DNA from 2 places in the Caballeronia sp. AZ10_KS36 genome. Region 1 is predicted to be linked to the other one. Evidence: predicted binding sites of a transcription regulator. Region 1 holds the regulator's gene; the other holds the start of a gene.
The links. The regulator FliA, encoded in region 1, starts transcription of late flagellar genes. The targets are predictions, from matches to a motif close to CTAAAGTTTNNNNNNNNNNNGCCGNTA.

Region 1 (10,552 bases):
GGGCGGCGCGCTGTATCTGCAGCGTTTGCTTGCCAAGCGCCCGACCGGCTTGCCGAAGTCGCTCGCGAGCACGCTCGTCGTCGATGAGACGCCGTCCGCCAGCACGCCCGCCGCCGCGCTCACCGCGTTGCGCGACTGGGCCATCGGCGAACGCGATCCGCAGACGGCCGCGCGTTGCGACGGTTATCTGCAACATGTGCTGGCGGGCGCGACGGCCGTGCTGTCGGGTCCGACGGGCGAGCGCAACACGTACACGTTGAGCGCGCGCGGCACCGTGTTCTGCGTGGCATCGACGGCGAGCGGCGCGCGCGCACAGTTCGCCGCCGTGCTGGCGACCGGCAACAAGGCGCTTTTCGCGGGATCGGCGGGCGAGCAACTGGTCGCATCGCTGCCGCCCGCGCTCAAGGCGCATGCGTCGGTGAGCAAGGATCCGGCAGCCGGCTACGATGCCGTGCTGTTCGAAGGCGACAGTGACGAACTGCTGTCGCTGGTGAAGGAAGTCGCCAAGCGCCCGGGGCCGATCGTATCGGTGCAGGGCGTCGCGGCGGGCACGTTCGCCGACGCTGGCCACGACGGCGAAGACTACGCGCTCGAACGTCTGCTGACGGAACGCTCGGTGAGCGTGAACACGGCGGCGGCGGGCGGTAACGCGAATTTGATGACGATCGGTTGAGACTTGCGGCGCCCGGTTCAGACAAATTCAAAACAAACGGCAGCAGGCACGGCGATCCCGGCAATAAGCTGCCATCCACACTGGTATTAGGAGAAGCTATGAAGCACACGATGACCAAGCTGGCAGCCGCCATGACGCTCGCCGGCCTGTCGTTCGCGGGGACCGCATTCGCACAGCAGGCAGACGAGGTGAAGGTCGGCTTCGCCGGCCCGATGACCGGCGCGCAGGCTCACTACGGCAAGGACTTCCAGAACGGCATCACGCTCGCGGTCGAAGACTTCAACGCGACGAAGCCGGTGATCGGCGGCAAGCCGGTTCGCATCGTGCTGGATTCGGCGGACGACCAGGCCGACCCGCGCACGGGCACGACCGTCGCGCAGAAGCTCGTGGACGACGGCATCAAGGGCATGCTCGGCCACTTCAACTCGGGCACGACCATTCCGGCATCGCGCATTTACGCGAACGCTGGCATCCCCGAAATCGCGATGGCCACCGCGCCGGAATACACGACGCAGGGCTTCAAGACCGCGTTCCGCATGATGACCTCGGACACGCAGCAAGGCTCGGTCGCGGGTGAGTTCGCGGTGAAGAACCTGAAGGTGAAGAAGATCGCCATCGTCGACGACCGCACGGCGTACGGCCAGGGTCTTGCCGACCAGTTCGAGAAGGCGGCGAAGGCGGCGGGCGGCACGATCGTCGATCGCGAATTCACGAACGACAAGGCTGTCGACTTCAAGGCGATTCTGACCAAGATCAAGTCGATGAATCCGGACCTCGTGTACTACGGCGGCGCCGATTCGCAGGCCGCGCCGATGGTCAAGCAGATGAAGACGCTCGGCTTCCGAGCGCCGCTGATGGCGGGCGAAATGGTGAAGACCGACACGTTCATCAAGATCGCGGGCGAGTCGGCGGAAGGCACGGTGGCATCGCTCGCCGGCTTGCCGATGAACGAAATGCCGGGCGGCGCGGCGTACGAAGCGAAGTACAAGAAGCGCTTCAACGAAGACGTGCAGACGTACTCGCCGTACGCGTACGACGGCGCGATGGCCATGTTCACCGCAATGAAGGCGGCCAACTCGACGGACCCGGCGAAGTATCTGCCGGTGCTCGCGAAGACCGACATGCAAGGCGTGACCACGAACCACCTCGCGTACGACGCGAAGGGCGATCTGAAGAACGGCGGGATTACGCTGTACAAGGTCGTCGGTGGGAAGTGGACGACGTTGCAGAGCGTGGGCGGGAAGTAAGCCTTAGTCGCAGCGTTTGAGGAAACGGCCCGGCGTGCGCAAGCGCGGCGGGCCGTTTGTCTTAGATGGAGCGCTCGCCTTCCCTAGATTCGACCACGTCGCCGGTGGCGCAGCAGGCAGGTGCCGGCAACTAAGAATACAAGCGCTCCCACTGCCGCGCTTTCAAGTGCCGTCGCCAGCGCCCGACCGCCGCATTCATCGCCGCAGGGTGTGTTGGAATCCGGTAGCGCGAGATACAAGCTAGTGAAACCGGCGACGAGCGCGCCACAGACTAATAGTCCGGCATAAAGAAGCGCGCGCTTCACTTTATTTCCCAGAATAGAATCGTCTTCGCCTGCGAGAGGTCCGAGTAGAAATTCTCGGGTCCGATACCGATGGCAGAGAGCGGGTTCCATACGTGCGAAATGCCAAGGCCGAATCTCAAAGTAGTCTCCGTGCTCGGCGTAAGGCGCTGTCCGTCCCACAGGTCGATGTGGTCGCCGCTCGGTTGTCTCTCTTTGAGCGAGCGCCGCCAATAGCTGCCGAAGAAAGCGATACCGGTACGGCCTGTGATCTTGTCTTTCCAGTCTTCGCCCGTAACGGTCTCGGGCGGCGGGCAACCGGCGAATGGCTGCAAGCCCAGCCATTGCGCTACTTCCTTTGCGCGAAGCATATGGCTTCGGGGATGACCGCGAAACCAGCAAGTTTCTCCCTTGAACGATTTATTTGTAATGCCGACTGCGGCCAGGCATGCTCCGAAACGAATTGCGCATTCGTCTTCGAATGCAGCTTTTCCAGTTGATGGATCAATGCAGGGCGCAGACTTCGGATAGGCGGCCCATAGTTCGGCGAACGAGACCACTCTTAGATTCACGAGTTTTACCGAGCCGGGGATTCGGTTGGTTTGGACGATGGTTTTTGCGTTCGGCATTACTTCCAATCCTTGTGGCTCAGAGCATCGTCGCCCCAGTGAATCTCGTAAGTCTCCGCACTGCCGGTGTATATGCGAGGCAAGCGGCAAGTACTGTCAGTCCGGCCGCACCGGCTTTCTCCGTCTGCTTTCGATATCAGGTACGGGTAGCCCTCCGGGACGTTCGAGGCACATACGCACTCATCGAAAGCGCCCGCACTCATCCACGCGCTATCTGTACCGGCCACGTTTGCGGAGCCGATCGACCCAACGATATCGGCCAGATCGTCGTACCACGCTTCTCCCGCGCGTTTCGCCACGATGTGAGGATGCTCGGGACAGCCGCAGATGACCAAGTCTTCGTCTAGCGCAATCTGACTCTTGCCGAGGGTCATGCGACGAGGACCGCCGGCTTTGGCGATGTAGCCGGTAGTTTTACAGGCGGGGCAGTACGCCGATCCATTGATGAGCGCGGCCTGATGTCCCTCACTGCCCATTGTGAATGGCATTTCCACCTGACGGCGAATTTCACCGCCGTTACTGAGCATGTCGCCAACTACTGCGATTCGTCGCATCATGAGCGGCCTCGGGTATTGATTCGTTATGCTTGATAGTTGCCTGGTGCAGCGGCCTTAATATATCGACCGCTTTCGCAGGGCCGACTGCTAGCGTACTAACCAAACGAACGATGGGGCCGCGGCAACCGCAAAATGAGCGCCGAAATTACAATTCTTCACGACGCCCATGGGATCGACGCGCAGTAAGGGCCTTAGTCGGAGGTTTCATGATCGTCGAATTGCCGCTTCACCGAATACGCGCGCCTCTTATCGGCGCGTTCGCGAAAACGGCTGGCCGCCCCAGAACCGGCAGCCATGCGCTACTTGTTTGAAGAGGTAATCAGCCGCTAGGGCCGAACGCTTCCCCAAGAGCCGGCGCTATGTCCGACGCTTGGGGTGGTTTTCAAATGTCCCGCGCAGCCAACCAGCGACAACTCACTTCTTTCCCTGCTCCCGCACCTGCTCCAACGTCGCCCCGGGCGTGCTCTGATCCTGCGGAATACGAATCTCGATGACCGCAGGCAGCCCCGAACCCACCGCGCGCTCGAACGCCGGCATGAACTGCTCGGTCGCCTCGACCCGCTCCCCGTGCGCCCCAAACGCCCGCGCATACGCGACGAAATCCGGGTTCGTCAGCCCCGTACCATGCACGCGATGCGGATAGTGCCGCTCCTGATGCATGCGGATCGTGCCGTACTGCGCGTTGTTCACCACCACGAAAATCACCGCCAGTCCATATTGCATGGCCGTCGCGATCTCATGGCTCGCCATCATGAAGCAGCCGTCGCCCGCAAAGGCGATCACCGTGCGCTCCGGATAAAGCGACTTCGCCGCGATCGCGGCCGGCACGCCGTAACCCATCGCGCCGCTCGTCGGAGCAACCTGCGAGCGGAAGTGCCGGTACGCGTAGTGCCGATGCAGCCACGTCGCGTAATTCCCCGCGCCGTTCGTGAGAATCGCGTCGGCGGGCAGGCGCTCCGAGAGCGTGCGCATGATCTCGCCGAGCTGGACGTCGCCAAGCATCGGGCGCGGCTTGCGCCACTCGAGATACGCGGCATGCGCGGCTTCGGCGCTTCCGGCCCAGGCAATCTCGGCAGGCGGTTCCAATGAAGCCAGCAGCGACGCGATCTCCGGCATCCCCGAAACGATCGGCAAATCCGCGCTATACACGCGCCCCAGTTCCTCCGCGCCCTGATGAACGTGGATGAGCGTCTGCTTCGTCTTCGGGATGTCGAGCAATGTGTAGCCGCCCGTCGTCGATTCGCCCATGCGCGGGCCGAGCACGAAGAGCACGTCGGCATCGCGTACGCGGGCGGCCAGCGCCGGATTGATGCCGAGGCCCACATCGCCCGCATAGTTCGGGTGCTCGTTGTTCAGCGTGTCCTGGAAGCGGAACGCGCAGCCCGCCGGCAGTTGCCATCGCTCGATGAAGCGGGCGAAATCCTGCGTCGCCGCTTCGGTCCAGCCGCTGCCGCCCGCGATCACGAACGGCTTCTTCGCATTCCCCAGCAGATCGCGCAGCCGCTCCATCTGCGCGGGCGCGGGCGACGCCGCGACGCGCTGGTAATGCGGCGCGGGCGGCACGGCTTCGCATGCTTCGGTCAGCATGTCCTCGGGCAGCGCGAGCACGACCGGCCCGGGCCGGCCCGCCGTCGCCACGTGGAACGCGTGGCTCATGTATTCCGGCACGCGACGCGGATCGTCGATCTGCGCGACCCACTTCGCCATCTGCCCGAACATGCGGCGGTAGTCGATCTCCTGAAACGCCTCGCGATCCATATGGTCGCGCGCGCATTGGCCGATGAGCAGGATCATCGGCGTCGAGTCCTGATACGCGGTGTGCACGCCGATGGACGCGTGCGTCGCGCCCGGCCCGCGCGTCACGATGGCGACGCCCGGCCGTCCGGTCAGCTTGCCGACGGCTTCGGCCATGTTCGCCGCGCCCGCCTCGTGGCGGCACACGATGGTCTGGATCTGCGCGGTCTCGTCGTGCAGTGAATCGAGGACGGCGAGAAAGCTCTCGCCCGGCACGCAAAAGACGCGTTCGACGCCGTGATGCGCGAGTGCATCCACGACGAGACGCGCGCCGGTGGTCTGACGGGAAAGAGCGGAGGAAGCGTCGGAGGTCATGCGGTCAAGTCTCCTGTTGTATTGCGGCCGAAGCCGGCATTGCGCACTGAGCCCTAAAGCTTACGCCGCCGCGAGGCCCGTTGTCCGCTGCGAAGCGAAATCCAAGCGGAATCTTTTCCCGCCTCGGCGCCGCCGGAACGCCCGGACGTCGTCCATCAGTCGAAATACCCCTGTTTCCCACCCTTTATCCCGCGATAGGCCGAAGGGCATCTTCGCAATAATGGCTTCACTGAAAAGCGGACGCCCCGAACCATCCGGCAGCGCCCGCCTCGCAAAGATCGCAGTCTCATACCTCATCGGGGGCAAGTTTGAACATTCGTAAATTCATTGGCGCCAACAGCCGCGACGCTCTGCGCCAGGTTCGTGAAGCGCTCGGCCCCGATGCCGTGGTGTTGTCGAATCGCACGCTCGACGACGGTTCCGTCGAGATCGTGGGCGTGGCGGATCGCGACATCGCATCCATTTCGCCGGCCGCGCACGAACAGGCGCCGGCCGCATTCCCGAGCGCCACGCCGCGCTCCGCGCTCGCGCAAGCCGCGGCCGCCGTGGCCGCGAAGCAACCGGCCGCCGCGAATCCTTACGCGAGCGGCGACGTGTTCTCGTCGGTTTTCGGCGCGAATCCTGAAGCCCATACGGATGACCTCGACCACCGCGACGCGCCGCGCGACGCCCAAGCCGACGACGCACCGCGCACGATGGCCGAGTCGAATCCGTGGCTGATCGAGCACGCGCGACGCATCGCCGAGCAGGCCGCGATGCCGTCGAATCGTCCGCTGTCGGCATCCGCTGCGATCGCTCGCGGTCTGGGCGTGCCGGTGCCGCCGAAGGCATCCGCAGCGAAAGCCGCCGACAAGCTCGCGGATCAGCGTGCCGAGAAGCGCGCCGACAAACCCGAGCCGAGCAACTACGCGATGCGCGAGTCCGCGCAGCCGAAGATCGACACGCCCGACTGGGCGCGCGAAGCCGCGCAAGTCGCCGCGCGCCGCGCCGCCCACAAGATCAACGCGGGCGCGCCGCAAGCCGAAGCCTCGCCCGACAATGCGCTCGAAGGTCTGCCCGCGAACGCGGCCGCCGTCGTGACCGACGCGATTCGCGCACGCATGGAGCAAGTCGTCAACGAAACGGTGATGCACGAGCTCTCGTCGATGCGCGAGATGATGGAAGAGCACTTCTCCGGTCTCCTGTGGGGCGAGCGCCAGCGCCGCAGCCCGGGCAACGCCGGCCTCACCAAGCGCCTGTTCGCGGCCGGTTTCTCCGCGCAACTCGTGCGCATGGTCGTGGACAACATGCCCGAGATGGAAAGCGCCGAGCACGCGATGGAATGGGTGCAGCAGGTGCTCGAATCGAACCTGCCGGTCATGGCGAGCGAAGACGCGCTGATGGAACGCGGCGGCGTGTTCGCGCTGATGGGCCCGACGGGCGTCGGCAAGACCACGACCACGGCCAAGCTCGCCGCGCGCTGCGTGATGCGCTTCGGCGCAAGCAAGGTCGCGCTGCTCACGACCGACAGCTACCGGATCGGCGCGCACGAGCAACTGCGCATCTTCGGCAAGATTCTCGGCGTCTCGGTCCACGCGGTGAAAGACGCCGCCGACCTGCAACTCGCGCTCTCGGAGTTGCGCAACAAGCACATCGTGCTGATCGACACCATCGGCATGAGCCAGCGCGATCGCATGGTGTCCGACCAGATTTCGATGCTCTGCGGCGCGGGTCATCCGGTGCAGCGCCTGTTGCTGCTCAACGCGACCAGCCACGGCGACACGCTCAACGAAGTGGTGCAGGCGTACAAGAGCGCGGCCGATCAGCCGCCGCTCGCGGGCTGCATCCTGACCAAGCTCGACGAAGCGACGAATCTCGGCGGCGTGCTCGATACCGTCATCCGCTACAAGCTGCCGGTGCATTACGTCTCGACCGGCCAGAAGGTGCCGGAGAACCTGTACGTCGCGACCAAGCGTTTTCTGATCAAGAGCGCGTTCTGCATTCCGCGCGAGGGTTCGCCCTTCGTGCCGCAGGACGACGAGGTGCCGGCACTGCTCTCCGCATTGTCCGCGCGCGCCACCACCGAACTGCATGAGGTCCGCTTTGGATAAGTTCGTGCTCGATCAGGCTGAAGGTCTGAGAAGGCTGCTCACGCGAGGCGGTTCGCGCGTGGTGGCGGTGGCGGGCGGGCCGGCGGGCATCGGCTGCACGTCGGCGGTCGTGAATCTGGGCGCGGCGCTGTCCGTGCATGGCAAGGACGTGCTCGTGATCGACGAGCGGGCGAACGCGGCATCCGCTGCGCGCCTGGCCGGTACGTCCGGCGCCGGGGCGCTCGCCGCGGTGATGTCGGGCCGCGAGGCGCTTCAGGACGCGGTGACGCGCACGCCGTTCGGCTTCTCGCTGCTCGCCGCGCCGCGCGACGAACGCATCAGCCACGACGCCGCGCAGTGCCGCGCGCTGCTCGAAGGTCAGGCGGACATCGTTCTGATCGACGCGCAGCTCGATCGATACGGCGCGCTCTCGTCGCTCGCGGCGCAGGCGCATGACTTTCTCATCGTGACGCGGGTGGCCGCGTCCGCGATCACCGAGGCGTACGCGTGCATCAAGCGTCTGCACTACGCCCATGCGATCGGCCAGTTCCGCGTGCTCGTGAATCACGTGCAGAACCCGGCCGACGCGGCGGTCGCGTTCGACAACCTGTCGGGCGTCGCGAGCCGGTATCTGGCCGTGTCGCTCGTGCAGGCAGGGTATGTGTCCGAGGATGCGCGCGTCACTCGGGCGAAGGAGCTCTCGCGCTGCGTGGTGGAAGCGTTCCCGGCGACAGCCGCGGCGCGCGACTACCGGCAGATCGCGGCGGAGCTTCTGCATTGGCCGATGCGTCCCGCCCCGACCGGGAGCGAGACGCAGGTCCGGAATGACGCGCGGTTTTCGGTTGGCGAGGCTGACAAGGGCGGACGGGAGACGGGGCGCATGGCGTCGTTGTTTTCCAGTCATGCATTGACCAGTACGGCGTCGATGTGATCAAGATTAAGGTGACTCAGATGTACAACGCCCAAGGCAAACTCTCACAGTCGGACGTCCTGACTAAATATGCGCCGCTCGTTCGCCGGCTCGGACTTCAGCTCGTCGCCAAGATGCCGGCGAGCGTCGATCTCGACGACCTGATTCAGGCCGGCATGATCGGTCTTCTGGATGCGGCGAGCCGCTATAAGGAAGATCAGGGTGCGCAGTTCGAAACCTACGCGAGCCAGCGCATTCGCGGCGCGATGCTCGACGAGCTGCGTGCCAACGACTGGCTGCCGCGCAGCATGCGCAAGACGTCGCGCGAAGTGGAATCGGCGGTGCACAAGGTCGAGCAGAACCTCGGCCGCGCCGCGAGCGAAGTGGAAATCGCCGAGCACATGAAGATGCCGCTCGACGAATATCAGTCGATGCTGCAAGACCTGCACGGCAGCCAGCTGATCTACTACGAAGACTTCGACCGCTCCGCCGACGACGAGCCGTTCCTCGACCGCTATTGCGTCGACCGTTCGGACCCGCTGTCCGCGCTGCTCGACGACAGCCTGCGCGGCGCGCTGATCGAAGCCATCGACAAGCTGCCGGAACGCGAAAAGCTGCTGATGAGCCTCTACTACGAACGCGGCCTGAACCTGCGCGAAATCGGCGCGGTGATGGAAGTGAGCGAATCGCGCGTGTGTCAGCTGCACAGCCAGGCGGTCGCGCGTTTGCGCGCCAAGCTGCGCGAGCAGTCGTGGACGAGCGTCGAAGCGTAATACGTTAGCCGGCTTCGAAGTCTCGCGCTTCGGCGAACACCGTTTTGCCGATGCCGAGACTTTTCGCGCGATACATCGCGCGGTCGGCGGCGCGCAGCACGGCGTGGATGTCGGCGTGGCGCGCGTCGGCCGCGCTGGACAACATGCACGCGCCGATGCTCGCCGAGACCGAAACCGGCCGCCCGTCCACCGACGCGATCGACGCGAGCGCCGCGTGAATGCCTTCGGTGATTGCGAGGACGGCCGTGCGGCTCTGCGCCTGATGCGCGAGCACCACGAACTCGTCGCCGCCGAGGCGCGCCACGGTGTCGCTATTGGACATGCGGCGGGCGAGCACGTTGGCGAACTGCTGCAATAGCACGTCGCCGACCGCGTGACCGTAGGTATCGTTGACTTCCTTGAAGCCGTCGAGGTCGATCAGAAGCAGCACGGTGTCCTGCGTTGCCTCGGACATCGTGCGATTGACGATGTGTTCCAGCGCGTAGCGATTGGCGAGACCCGTGAGCGGATCGGTCGATGCCTGACGCGCGAGATCGCGATTGGCGTTGCCGAGGCGATCGACGAGCACGGTCAGATACACCGATGCCGCCAGCACGCTCAACGCGAGCCCGAGCGCGGCGGACAGGTTCGCGTTCCACCACGGCTGCCAGAGCGCGAGCCCGCCGATGACCGTCATCGCGGTGGCGCAGGAGACGGCGAGCGTGCGCTTGCCGTAGCGGCAGCCCGAGCCGATCAGAAACCAGAAGACGACCCACAAGAGCGGCAGAGCGATCTCGCCGCCCGCGGCGAGCGCCGCGCCGACGAGCGCCTGATCGGCAATGGTCGTGACCACGAGCCGCTTCTTCGATGGCGACGCCATGCGGCTGACGATCAGCAGCGTGACTGCGCCGTAGAACACATAGAGCCCGACGATTTGCGCGACCAGCGACGCTTCGCGCGAAGGGACGAGCCACGCGAAACAGGCGTAGGCGAGGAGAACTACGGCGCCGAGCACAACGCGCAGCGTGGCTTGTTCGCGTTCGGGATGCCGAAGCGCCGCCCATGCGAAGGCATGAGGCCAGCGTGGCGGGTGGTGAGCCTGCTGCATGTGAACCCCTGGATTTTGTTTTTGTTCGTTCGACGCGCCTGGAATGGGCGCGGTCGGCCGTAGGGTTAACGGCAAAGCAGGTGCGAGGCTTGAGTTCGTGGGGGATGACGACGAGGCGACAGATGTGCGACTTGGCGCGCCCGGCTGGGATCGAACCAGCAACCCCTTGTCTTTTTCTTTCCGTATGCCGCTGTAGAGCAGGTGATGGCACGGCCTT
Region 2 (10,552 bases), 270 kb from region 1:
TCGAGCGTCGCGGGGAGGCCGTCGGTGTCCGGGTAATACGCGCGATACGTCGGCTTTGCGGCGGGCTCGTCGTTCTCGATGTATTCGGTCGAGATAGCGGGGCGCACGAAGATGAAATCGTTGTTGAAGTACGAGCGATGCAGAATCTTGCAGCACACCGAATTGAAAAACGTCTCCGCGCATTCCGGCTGACGATGCGTCGTCAACAGGCCGATGTAATGCAGCTTGATCTGCTGCCAGACGTCGTCGTCGATATGCTCGGCATCGTATTCGTCTTCGAGACGCGCGACGCATTCCGCCACGCGATCGTCGTAGGACGCAATACGCTCGCGAGCCAGCCGCGCCAGCGCATGCCAGTCGCCGCGCTCGAAGAGCGCCTTTGCTTCGATGGCGGCATCGCGAAACACGCGGTAATGCCGATCGAACCCTTCGAGCAGCGTCTCTGCGACATCGAAGCCGATCTGCGACGAAAGCAGCTTGGGGAAGTGGTTCATGTCGGCATGCGCGGGTCGTGGGTCGCGGGTTGAGCTCAGATCATGCGGCTTTCGCTCGGCGGGCGCGCTTGTCCATGCCCGCTGCGAGCAGCGCGCGGCCTTCCTTTTCGTACGCGGCGAGTTCCGCGAGCGTCGTGTTGATGTCCTCCAGTTGCCGTTCGAGCACTTGCCGGTGCGCCGCGATGGTGTCCACGAAGCCGCGCAATTGAGCGGTCGTGCCGGTCGGCGAATCGTAAAGGTCGAGCAGCGTGCGAATCTCCGACAGCGTGAAGCCTAGCCGCTTGCCGCGCAAAGTCAGCTTCAGGCGCGTGCGATCCCGCGACGAATACACGCGCCGCAGGCCGTTCGCGCCTTCGCGGCGCGGCGCGAGCAGACCCTGATCTTCGTAGAAGCGTATGGCGCGAGGCGTGATGTCGAATTCGCGCGCCAGTTCGGTGATCGTGAAATGCGTGGGCTGAGTCATCGGGGAAGCGCCGCGCGCCGGAGCGCGTCCAACGTTAGAATGACGTTTACGTTATCGTCAACTTCGCCGGATTGCAACGCGGCGCAAACCCTCAGAGCACCGACCGATGAACGCACTCGAACATCAGCTCGACTACGTCTTTGCCGACGAATTGCCGGCGCCCGGCGGCGCGAAAGAAGTGGCGCCCGGCGTCTACTGGCTGCGCATGCCGCTGCCGTTCGCGCTGGATCACATCAACCTGTGGCTTTTGCGCGATGAAATCGACGGCGTAAAAGGCTGGACGGTGATCGATTGCGGCATCTCGAACGAGAGCATTCGCGCGAACTGGGAGCGCGTGTTCGATAGCGTGCTCGACGGGCCGGTGCTGCGCGTGATCGTCACGCATTGCCACCCGGACCATCTGGGACTTGCGGACTGGATCTGTCAGGGCGGAGACAAGAAACGCTGGAGCGTGCGGCTCTGGATCTCGCTCGGCGAATATGCGATGGGGCGCGTGATGGCCGCGGGCGACGGCTCGAACGCGGGCGGCGAGCGCGCGGCGCAGCACTTCGCGGCGCACGGCCTGACAGACCCGGCATCGCTCGATGCGCTCAGGAAGCGCGACAGCTATTACCCGACGCTCGTGCCTTCGATGCCGCGCGAATTCCGCCGCATTCGCGACGGCGACCGGCTGCGCATCGGTGCGCGCGAGTGGGAGGTGGTGACGGGCTACGGCCATTCGCCGGAGCATTCCGCGCTCTACTGCGGGGCCGACGAGCTGCTCATTTCCGGCGACATGGTGCTGCCGCGCATCTCGACCAACGTGTCGGTGTTCGCCATCGAACCGGAGGGCAATCCGCTTGCGCTGTATCTGGAATCGCTCGCGCGCTATGAAGCGATGCCCGCCGATGTGCTCGCGTTGCCCTCGCACGGCAAGCCGTTTCGCGGCGTGAAGACGCGCATCGCGCAGCTTCGCGAGCATCATCGCGCGCGGCTTGCGGAAGTGCGCGAGGCGTGCGCGGCGAAACCGTGCAGCGCCGCCGACATCGTGCCGATCATGTTCAAGCGCGCGCTCGACATCCATCAGATGACGTTCGCGCTCGGCGAGGCGCTCGCGCATCTGAACTTGCTGTGGCTCGACGGCACGCTCGCGCGCCGGACCGGCGATGACGGGGTGATCCGCTTCTCGCCGGCCTGAGCCTTCGCGCTCAACGCGTTACTGCACCGACACCGCCCCGAAGTTCTGCCGCCCGAACGGACTCACGTTATAGCCGCTGACGTTCGTGCGCGTGAGCGCGGCGGCGGTCGGGTACACGAGCGGAATCCACAGCGCCTGATCGTGGATGATCTTCTGCGCATCGATATACGCCTTCGTGCGTTTAGCGATGTCCGGCGTCGCCTTGCCGTCCGCGATCAGCTTGTCCAGTTGCGGGTCGCAGAAGCGCGCGAAGTTGATGCCCGACTTCACCGCGTTGCAACTGAACAGCGGCGACAGATAGTTGTCCGGATCGCCATTGTCGCCGGCCCAGCCCATGAACAGCATGTCGTGCTGGCCCTGCTTCGCTTCCTTGATCAGCTCGCCCCATTCGATCACCTTCACCTGCGCCTTCACGCCGATTTTCGCGAGGTCGGCTTGCAGCAGTTCCGCGCCCGCCTTCGGGTTCGGATTCAGCACGCTGCCGTTCGGGCGCACCCAGATGGTCGTATCGAAGCCGCTCGGAAAGCCCGCATCGGCCAGCAGTTTCTTCGCGCGATCCGCGGAATACGGATACGCCTGCACGTTCTTGTCGTAGCTCCAGGTATTCGGCGGATACGGATTCACGGCGGGCGTCGCCGTGTTGTCGAAGACGGTCTTCATGTACGTCGTGCGGTCGAACGCCATGTTCAGCGCCTGACGCACCTTCGGGTTGTCGAGCGGCTTCTTCTGCGTGTTGAGTGCGACGAACGCGGTCATGAACGCAGGCGTTTCGCTGACCTTGAGCGAGCGGTCCTTCTTCGCGTCGAGCACGTCCTGCGGCTTCGGCGAAAGCGCGATCTGACATTCGCCCGCCTTGATCTTCTGCGCGCGCACCGTGGCATCCGGCGTGATCGCGTAGATGAGACGGTCGATCTTCGGCTTCGGCCCCCAGTACGACGGGTTCACGTCGTAGCGTATGACGGCATCCTTGGTATAGCTCCTCAGCACGAACGGACCCGTGCCGATGGGCTTGCTGTTCAACTCCACCTGCTTGTTCGCCTTGAGCAACTGGTCCGCGTATTCCGCCGAATAGATGGATGCGAAGCCCATCGTGAGAATCGGCACGAAGGTCGCGTTCGGCTCGTTGAGGTCGAACTTCACGGTGTGGTCATCCACCTTCGTCACGCTCTTGATGAGCTTCACGAGGCCCATCGACTGCGCGTGCGGAAAGCCGCTCGCGCCCGCCACCTTGTGCCACGGATTGCTCTCCGACAGCATGCGGTCGAACGTGAAGACGACGTCGTCGGCATTGAGCGGGCGCGTCGGCTTGAAGTAATCCGTGCTCTGGAACTGCACGTTCGGCCGCAGATGAAACGTGTAGCTCAGACCATCGCTCGATACGTCCCATTTCTCGGCGAGCGACGGCGCGACTTTCTTCGCTGCTTCGTCGTAGGAGACGAGCGTGTTGAAGATCACGTCTGCCGATGCGTTCGTCGTCACCAGCGAATTGAACTGCACGACATCGAAGCCGTCCGGGCTCGATTCCGTGCAGACGGTAAGCGGCTTGGACTGCGCGAGCATGGGCGCGGCCACGGCGAGGGCGGCGAGAAGGGCAGGCAAGCGTTTGATGTGCATGGGTTCTCCGGTCGGCGGGAGCGCTGTCGCGCGCTCCGTGAATCACACAGCGTTTATTCTTGTTGCTCGATGAATCCGGTCGCGCGATGCCGAGCAAGCACCGCGCCCGCGCGCGTAGATTAGCGAACGCGCGGGCGCGCGACAACGATCGGATGCGCATACCGATATGCGGCGCTGTCTGCGTCGGCTTGCCGAACGCGACGCGTCACGCTACACTGCCCCCGTCTTTGGGGAGTAGCCTTCCTTCCGTTGCGAAGGAGAACGCGTCAACATCCTCGGCTCTATTGCCGTGGCGCGTTCGACCGGTCCGGTTTGGCGAGACCACTGATGTGCCACGTCGTTCTTGGTCGGACGTCGCGTGGCGCATCATGGTTCGCTGACGTCCGACCGTGGAATCATCGTGTCCCCACAACTCCAACATCTTCTTGTCGCGCGCCCGGGCCTTCGCGTGGTCCGCGCGCTGTCGCTGCATTGTGTCGTGCGAGGTGCCGCATGACGATGCTTTTCCTCGAACTCGCGTTGATGCTCGCGATCATTCTGATTGCCTCCGAGCTTTTCACCAACGCGCTCGAACATCTCGGCGAACGCCTCGGCATTTCGGAAGGCGTGACCGGATCGCTTTTCGCCGCAGTGGGCACGGCGTTGCCGGAAACGACAGTGCCGATCATCGCGCTCTTGGGCGGCACGGCGAGCCGCGCGGTCAACGAAGAGATCGGCGTCGGCGCGATTCTCGGCGCGCCGCTCATGCTCGCGACGCTTTCGACGTTCCTGATGACGCTCGCCATCGTGAAATCGCGTGGCTTGCGCGGCGTGATCGAGCCGGAGCGCAGCGGCTTCACGCGCGACCTCAACTTCTTTCTGATCGCGTTCCTGATCGCGGCCGGCGCGATGTTCGTGCCGCATCACGCATGGCAAGTACGTGCGCTGTTCGCGGCGGGGCTCGTCGGTCTGTACGTGATCTATGTGATCTCGACGTTCAGGGCGTCGGCCAATCTCGTCGAAAGCGGACACGGCACCGAAGCGCCCGAAACGCTCTTCATCTCGCGCGTCGGATTGAAGACGAATCTCGGCTCGATCATGCTGCAATTTCTGATCGGCATCGTGTTGCTGGTGGGCGGCGCCAAGGGCTTCATTCACGGCGTCGAGGGCGTCTCGCAGGCGCTCGGCGTTTCGGCGCTGCTGCTGTCGCTCATCATCATTCCGATTGCGACCGAACTGCCCGAAAAGGTGAACAGCATTCTGTGGGCGCGGCGCGGCAAGGACACGCTCGCGTTCGGCAACATCACCGGCGCGATGGTGTTTCAGGGCACGTTGCTGCCTTCCATCGGCATCATGCTGACGCCGTGGGAGCCTCGCGTCGAAGTGCTGACCGGCGTGCTCATCACGCTCGCGGCGGCGGCGTGGCTGCGTTTTCATGCAAGAGGGAAGGGCGTCGCGTTGTGGGCGCTGCTCGGCAACGGCGTGCTGTACGCGGCGTATCTGACGTTGACGCTCGGCCGGTGATACCCCGTCGCGCGCCAATAAAAATGCCCGCGCGAGGCGGGCATCGAGAGCGAAGCTGCGTCATCACATCGACGCTTGGTTGTTGTTGTTAGTCTGTATAACGGCGCGGGACAGCGAAACTTTAGAGCCGCGCCGTTTGTTGATAACGGCTTGCTGCGTCGATGCGCGCGGTCGCCTCGCGAAAGTTCTTGCCGAGCGACATGCGCGCGGCTTGCGCCGTTTGCATCAGCGCGGCATCGAGCGTCTGGATATCGCTCGCGGCCTGCAACGTGGCCGGATCGAGGTCGTTCTGCAATTGCATGATGATCGGCGAACGCAGTTCGGACAGGCGCGCCGCTTCGATCCAGTCGCCTGCGGCTGCGGCTGCGGCCATGGCGCGCGTGAGCGATACCGCGTTGGTCAGCATGTCTTGTTGGCTCACATCTTTCTCCGTGCGAATCGGCTGACGCCTGCGTTACTTGTTGGTCGCGAGCGCGCCGGCGCTGTTCGTGCCGCCGAAAAGCTGCGTCAGGTACGTCGTGTTGCTTTGCATCGTCGCCATCAGCGTGTTCAACGCCGTGAACTGCGCGTTGTATTGCGACGTGAGGCTGTCCGCGTAGGTCTGCAGCTTCGCCGTCTGATCGGTCAGGCTCTTCAGGTCCGCATTGATCGCGGTCGTGCGCGTATCGATGATGCCGCCCGACTGCAGGAACGACGTGATCTTCGAATTGAGCTGCGTGCCGATGCCGTTCGTCTGGTTGAACAGCTGGCCCACGCGCGTCGCACTGTTCGACAGCGCCGTGGAAAGCGTCGAATCGTCGATGGACAGCGTGCCGTCGTCCTGAAGATCGATGCCGATCGAGGCGAGGTTCGTCGATGTCGACGTCGAACCGGAGCCGGAAGTCACGCCGCTCGTGATGATGTTGGACAGCGTGCTCTGAATGCTCTGGAGCATGGAGTCGCCGAGCAACACGCCGCCCTGCGAGCCGGCGCTTTTCGTGGAGTCGAACGACGACAGCGCCGCGGCCTGGCTCACGAACGAGTTGTACGCGTCGACGAATGCCTTGATCGTGCTCTTTTCCGTGGTGGTGTCGGACGAGACGGTCAACGTCTGCGTCGATCCGGCCGCAGCCGATGCCAGATTCAGCGTCACGCCGCCGATCGCGGTCGTGAGCGTGTTGGTCGAGCTGGTGACGGCCGTGCCGTCGACCGTCAGCGACGCGTCCTGCGCCGCCGACGTCTGCGTGTAGTTGCTGCTGCCCGCGCTGTACGAAAGCGACGAGTCGACGCCTGCGCCGGCCGTGACCGAAATGGTGTTGGCGGCGCCCGTCGTCTTCGACGCGAGCACGAGATGCTGACCGTCGTTGCCCGTGACGATGGTCGCGCTGATGCCGGGGTTGTCGCTCGCAGAATTGATCGACGAGGCGATGCTCGCAAGCGTGTCGGTGCCGTCGAGCGTCACGTTCATCGAACTCGATCCGAGCGAGAGCGTGAGCGTGCCCGTGCCGAAGGTGTCGGTGGCGGCGTGCGCCGTCGACGAAATCTTTTGCGCGCTTGCAATGTTATTGACCGTGATCGCATACGAACCGGCCACCGCGCTCGTGCCTGCCGTCGCCGTGAGTCCGCTGCCGCTTGCGGTGGCGGTGTACGCGGCGAGTCCGGTGCCGTCGGAAAGACTCTTCAGCGAAGTTTGCAGCGACGACAGCGCGGACTTGATCTGCGAGACGGCGGACAAGAGCGTGTTGTCGCTCGCCGTCTTGTTGGCGATCTGCGTGGCCTGAGCGGTGGTTTTCGCGGTGACGAGCGAGGAAACCAGCGTGGAGACATCGAGCGTGGAGTTCGTCGCGCCGCTGATGATGGACTGCGCGGCAGCGGCCAGTGTGGCGCTGACGTCGGTACTCGAGGTGGTGGTGGTCATCGGATGCTCCGGACGGACTGCCGTTTCTGTTTGCGAGCTTTCGTGAGCACAGCGCGGCTGATGACTGTCGCTGCGCTAACGAAAGCTGGGAGGCGGGCCTCCCAGTGAACTGCGCAACCCCGCCCATGTTGCGGCGGGGTAGGTCACATGCGCTTAGCCGAGGAGCTTCAGCACTTGCTGCGGCATCGAGTTCGCTTGCGCGAGAACCGAGATACCCGCTTGTTGCAGCACTTGAGCCTTCGACAGGTTCGCCGTTTCTTGAGCGAAGTCTGCGTCGGTGATGGCCGACTGTGCAGCGTTCAGGTTGGTCGACTGCGATTGCAGGCTGGTAACGGCCGACGTGAAGCGGTTCTGTTCAGCGCCGAGCGTCGATTGCAGCGTGTTGACGGTGTCGAGCGCCGTGTCGACCAGGCCGATCACGGACTGCGCGCCGCTTGCCGTGGAGATGTCGACCGATGCCGAGCCGAACAGGCCGGTCTGGCTCATCGCGGTGCTGCCGAAGTCGACGCTCAGCGTCTGGTTCGCCACTGCGCCGATCTGGAAGGCCACCGTCGAGACCGAGCCGGACAGCATGGCTTGGCCGTTGAACGTCGTCTGGCTCGACACGCGGTCCAGTTCGCCGAGACGCTGGGTCACTTCCGTCTGGAGGTAGCCGCGCTGCGTGTCGGAGAGCGAACCGTCGGCTGCCTGAACGGCCAGCTGGCGAATACGCTGCAGGTTGTCCGTCGTGGAGCTGAGGCCGCCCGACGCCGTTTGAATCATCGAGATCGCGTTGTTCGCGTTCGACACGCCCTGGTTCAGCGCGTTGACATACGACGTCATGTTCGTCGAAATCGCGAGACCAGCTGCATCGTCAGCTGCGCTGTTGATGCGCTTGCCCGACGAGAGGCGGTTAATAGCCGACGACAGCGCGCTTTGCGAACCTTGCAGGTTCTTTTGCGTCGTTTGCGACAGGGTGTTGGTGTTGATGTTCAACATTTCAAATTACCTCGTTGGTAAAGGCGCTACTAGTCTGAGTCTGAATGCGGCGTCGCGATGTTTAATGTGTTTCGCTGACTGCCTTACCTAAGGATTTCGGCCCACGGGAAAGAAACTTTAGGCCGAAGATCGAATGCGATTCGAATTTTCACGGAGTCTGCCGGCGCCTTGGCCGGCAGGGTTAAAAGCAATTACGGCCGGGTCGGCTACACCTTTATAGGCAGCCGGCCCGCTACATCTTCATGAAGCCAGTGCGACCTCGGCCGTCTGAACCCAGGAAAGCGGGCGAAACGTCAGGCGCATCAATTGCCGCGTCTTTCCGGCCATTGCAGGCACATAGATGAGTCCGTTCGGCGACATCTCGAACATGCCGGGTTCGCGCTCGGTCATGCCGTCGTAAATGATCTCGCTCCCAGGCGAGAGCGCGCGCTGGCGGTCGAACTCGATACGCGTATCCAGCGTATCGGCGGGGAAGGTTGTCGCCGAGGCGATCTGCATCCAGCTCATCTCCTTGCCCAGCATGAGCGCGACGTCGAAGTCGGAAATGGGCACGACGAGCGAATAGAAGCCGTCGTAAGTCGCGCGCGCGGTCAGCGTCTCGGTCGCGGTTTCATTGCCGCGCACGAAAAGCGCGGGAATTCGCGTCTCGCGGTACGTCGTATCGTCGACGGTGAAGTCCAGCCGGTGACGGCGCACGGCCATTAGAAAAATCGCCTGGTCGATGCCTGCGTGGCGCATTTCGTACGGATAACCCGGACGAAATCCCTTGCCGATGCTGCGCATATAAAACGGTCCGCGCTGACGAAGCCCTTCGATGCCCGCGTCGTTATCGGCGACGTTGAATGCGTGAATGGACGCCCCGTTGATCTCGAACACCGTCTCGTTGCCGCCGGCCACTTCGTCGCGGTCCGGGAGATACAGTAGGCGAGCGAGGCAGATGGCCGCATCGAGGCGTAGTCGTTCAGGCGTCAGGCGGGGAAAGCTGGTGGCCGGCATCGCGGCCATATCGCGGACAAAGCGCACGCAAGCATCCTGAATCTCGCCGCTTTGCGCGATTTGCTTCTCGCTTTTCGCGGATTGGTTGAGAAGCGGCGTGCCGTCGTCCTTGAAGTCATAAACGCTGCCGGTTTTGAGCGAGCACATCTGCTCGAAATGGCCAATATGCGCGATCAACATCTCCATCACGTTTTCATCGGCCCAGCGGCTGTCGACGACGCCCGCGCGATCCGCACGCCAGCCGGGTGTATCCAGAGAAACGAGATAGCGCCCGACGATCTCCACGTCGTAATACTTCTTGAACAGCTTGCCGAGCGAGCGCTGGATGGAACCGTAGTAACCCAGGTCCACGATCACGAGCGTGTCGCCGCGCTCCAGTCCGACGGTGCGCTGCAGATGGCGAAAGAGCCGCTGACGAAGCGCCGCGCTGCGTTCGATGATGAGCTTCACCATGCGCGGTTCCAGCACGAGACGCCGGAACGTCTGCAGCGGATTGGCAGACGCGTTTGCCTCGGCGAGCAGTTTGCCGGTTTCCTTGGGCGGCAGTTGCAGTTGGTCGGCGCCGAACTTCATCATCTGCGGGTTGATGACCTCTGTACTCAGATAACGCTCGATGGCCTCGCGGCTGTCGAAGGTCGAACCGGCGGCGACGAACCGCCCGACGTACGCTTCGTTGCCGATCGGGCCGCCGTGCAGCGCTTCGCATGCCCGATGAATGAGATGCCCGTCGCGCAGCAGAAACGCGAGCTTGTGCGGTCGGCCACGCGCTTTCAGATCCTCATGCGTGTCCAGCACGAAGCGCGCGAATGCGTGCATGATCGGGCCGACCGACCAGTAGCCGATGCGCTCGTTCGTGCTCATGTCGCGGCCCTGTTGCAGGGAGCGCATCGCGTGATGCAAGCTCGGCGCGGGCTTCGTCGCGCGGATCGACGGAAACAGCACCCGCGCGGCCATCAGTCGCTGTCGGTCCGCTTTGTGCATCTCATCGTCGCGCTGCTGGAAGTGCAGTACGCCGATGCCCATCTGCTGTGGAACGGCCCAGTCCGCGTACGGGTTGTCGCCGGTATGGAGAATCTCCGACGGCGCGACGCCCAGCCGTTCCGTCACGACATTCCAGAGTCCCGTGGATTTCGAGACACCGAATTCGGACGAACAGAACACGACGTCGATGAGCGATTCGAGCTCCGGTGCGGTTGAAAAGAGAATGCGGCGCAATTGCGCCTCTGAGTAATAGGTATCGCTGACGATCGCCGTGCGCAGGCCGCGAGTTTTCGCCTCGCGCAGCAGCCCGAGCACCGGCTCGAAGATGAAGCCGATCTCGATCTCTTTCTCGACCTCGCGCTCGGCGAGCGCGCTCACGGTTGCCTCGTCGGCGTGAGGCGCGGCTTCGGTATAGATCTGTTCGAGCCTCGCCTCGCTCTTGCGGGTTG

Region 2: a site for FliA is predicted at 8,221-8,247, ahead of NCR35_RS02010 (flagellin domain-containing protein). Genes of this name have one in related genera too.

The regions. Positions count from the first base shown of each region.
Region 1 is NZ_JALQDQ010000001.1:150,200-160,751, reverse strand. Features, by position in the region: gene putA (trifunctional transcriptional regulator/proline dehydrogenase/L-glutamate gamma-semialdehyde dehydrogenase) at 1-673, shown strand, start outside; gene NCR35_RS00785 (branched-chain amino acid ABC transporter substrate-binding protein) at 772-1,920, shown strand; gene NCR35_RS00780 (T6SS effector amidase Tae4 family protein) at 2,222-2,830, opposite strand; gene NCR35_RS00775 (PAAR domain-containing protein) at 2,830-3,387, opposite strand; gene NCR35_RS00770 (thiamine pyrophosphate-binding protein) at 3,802-5,496, opposite strand; gene flhF (flagellar biosynthesis GTPase FlhF) at 5,805-7,586, shown strand; gene NCR35_RS00760 (MinD/ParA family ATP-binding protein) at 7,579-8,496, shown strand; gene NCR35_RS00755 (RNA polymerase sigma factor FliA) at 8,517-9,248, shown strand; gene NCR35_RS00750 (GGDEF domain-containing protein) at 9,253-10,335, opposite strand.
Region 2 is NZ_JALQDQ010000001.1:419,976-430,527, forward strand. Features, by position in the region: gene aceK (bifunctional isocitrate dehydrogenase kinase/phosphatase) at 1-494, opposite strand, end outside; gene NCR35_RS01980 (MerR family transcriptional regulator) at 535-957, opposite strand; gene NCR35_RS01985 (MBL fold metallo-hydrolase) at 1,064-2,134, shown strand; gene NCR35_RS01990 (ABC transporter substrate-binding protein) at 2,153-3,748, opposite strand; yybP-ykoY riboswitch at 3,966-4,133, shown strand; gene NCR35_RS01995 (sodium:calcium antiporter) at 4,241-5,251, shown strand; gene fliT (flagellar protein FliT) at 5,373-5,672, opposite strand; gene fliD (flagellar filament capping protein FliD) at 5,706-7,148, opposite strand; gene NCR35_RS02010 (flagellin domain-containing protein) at 7,302-8,126, opposite strand; gene NCR35_RS02015 (HAD family hydrolase) at 8,367-10,552, opposite strand, start outside.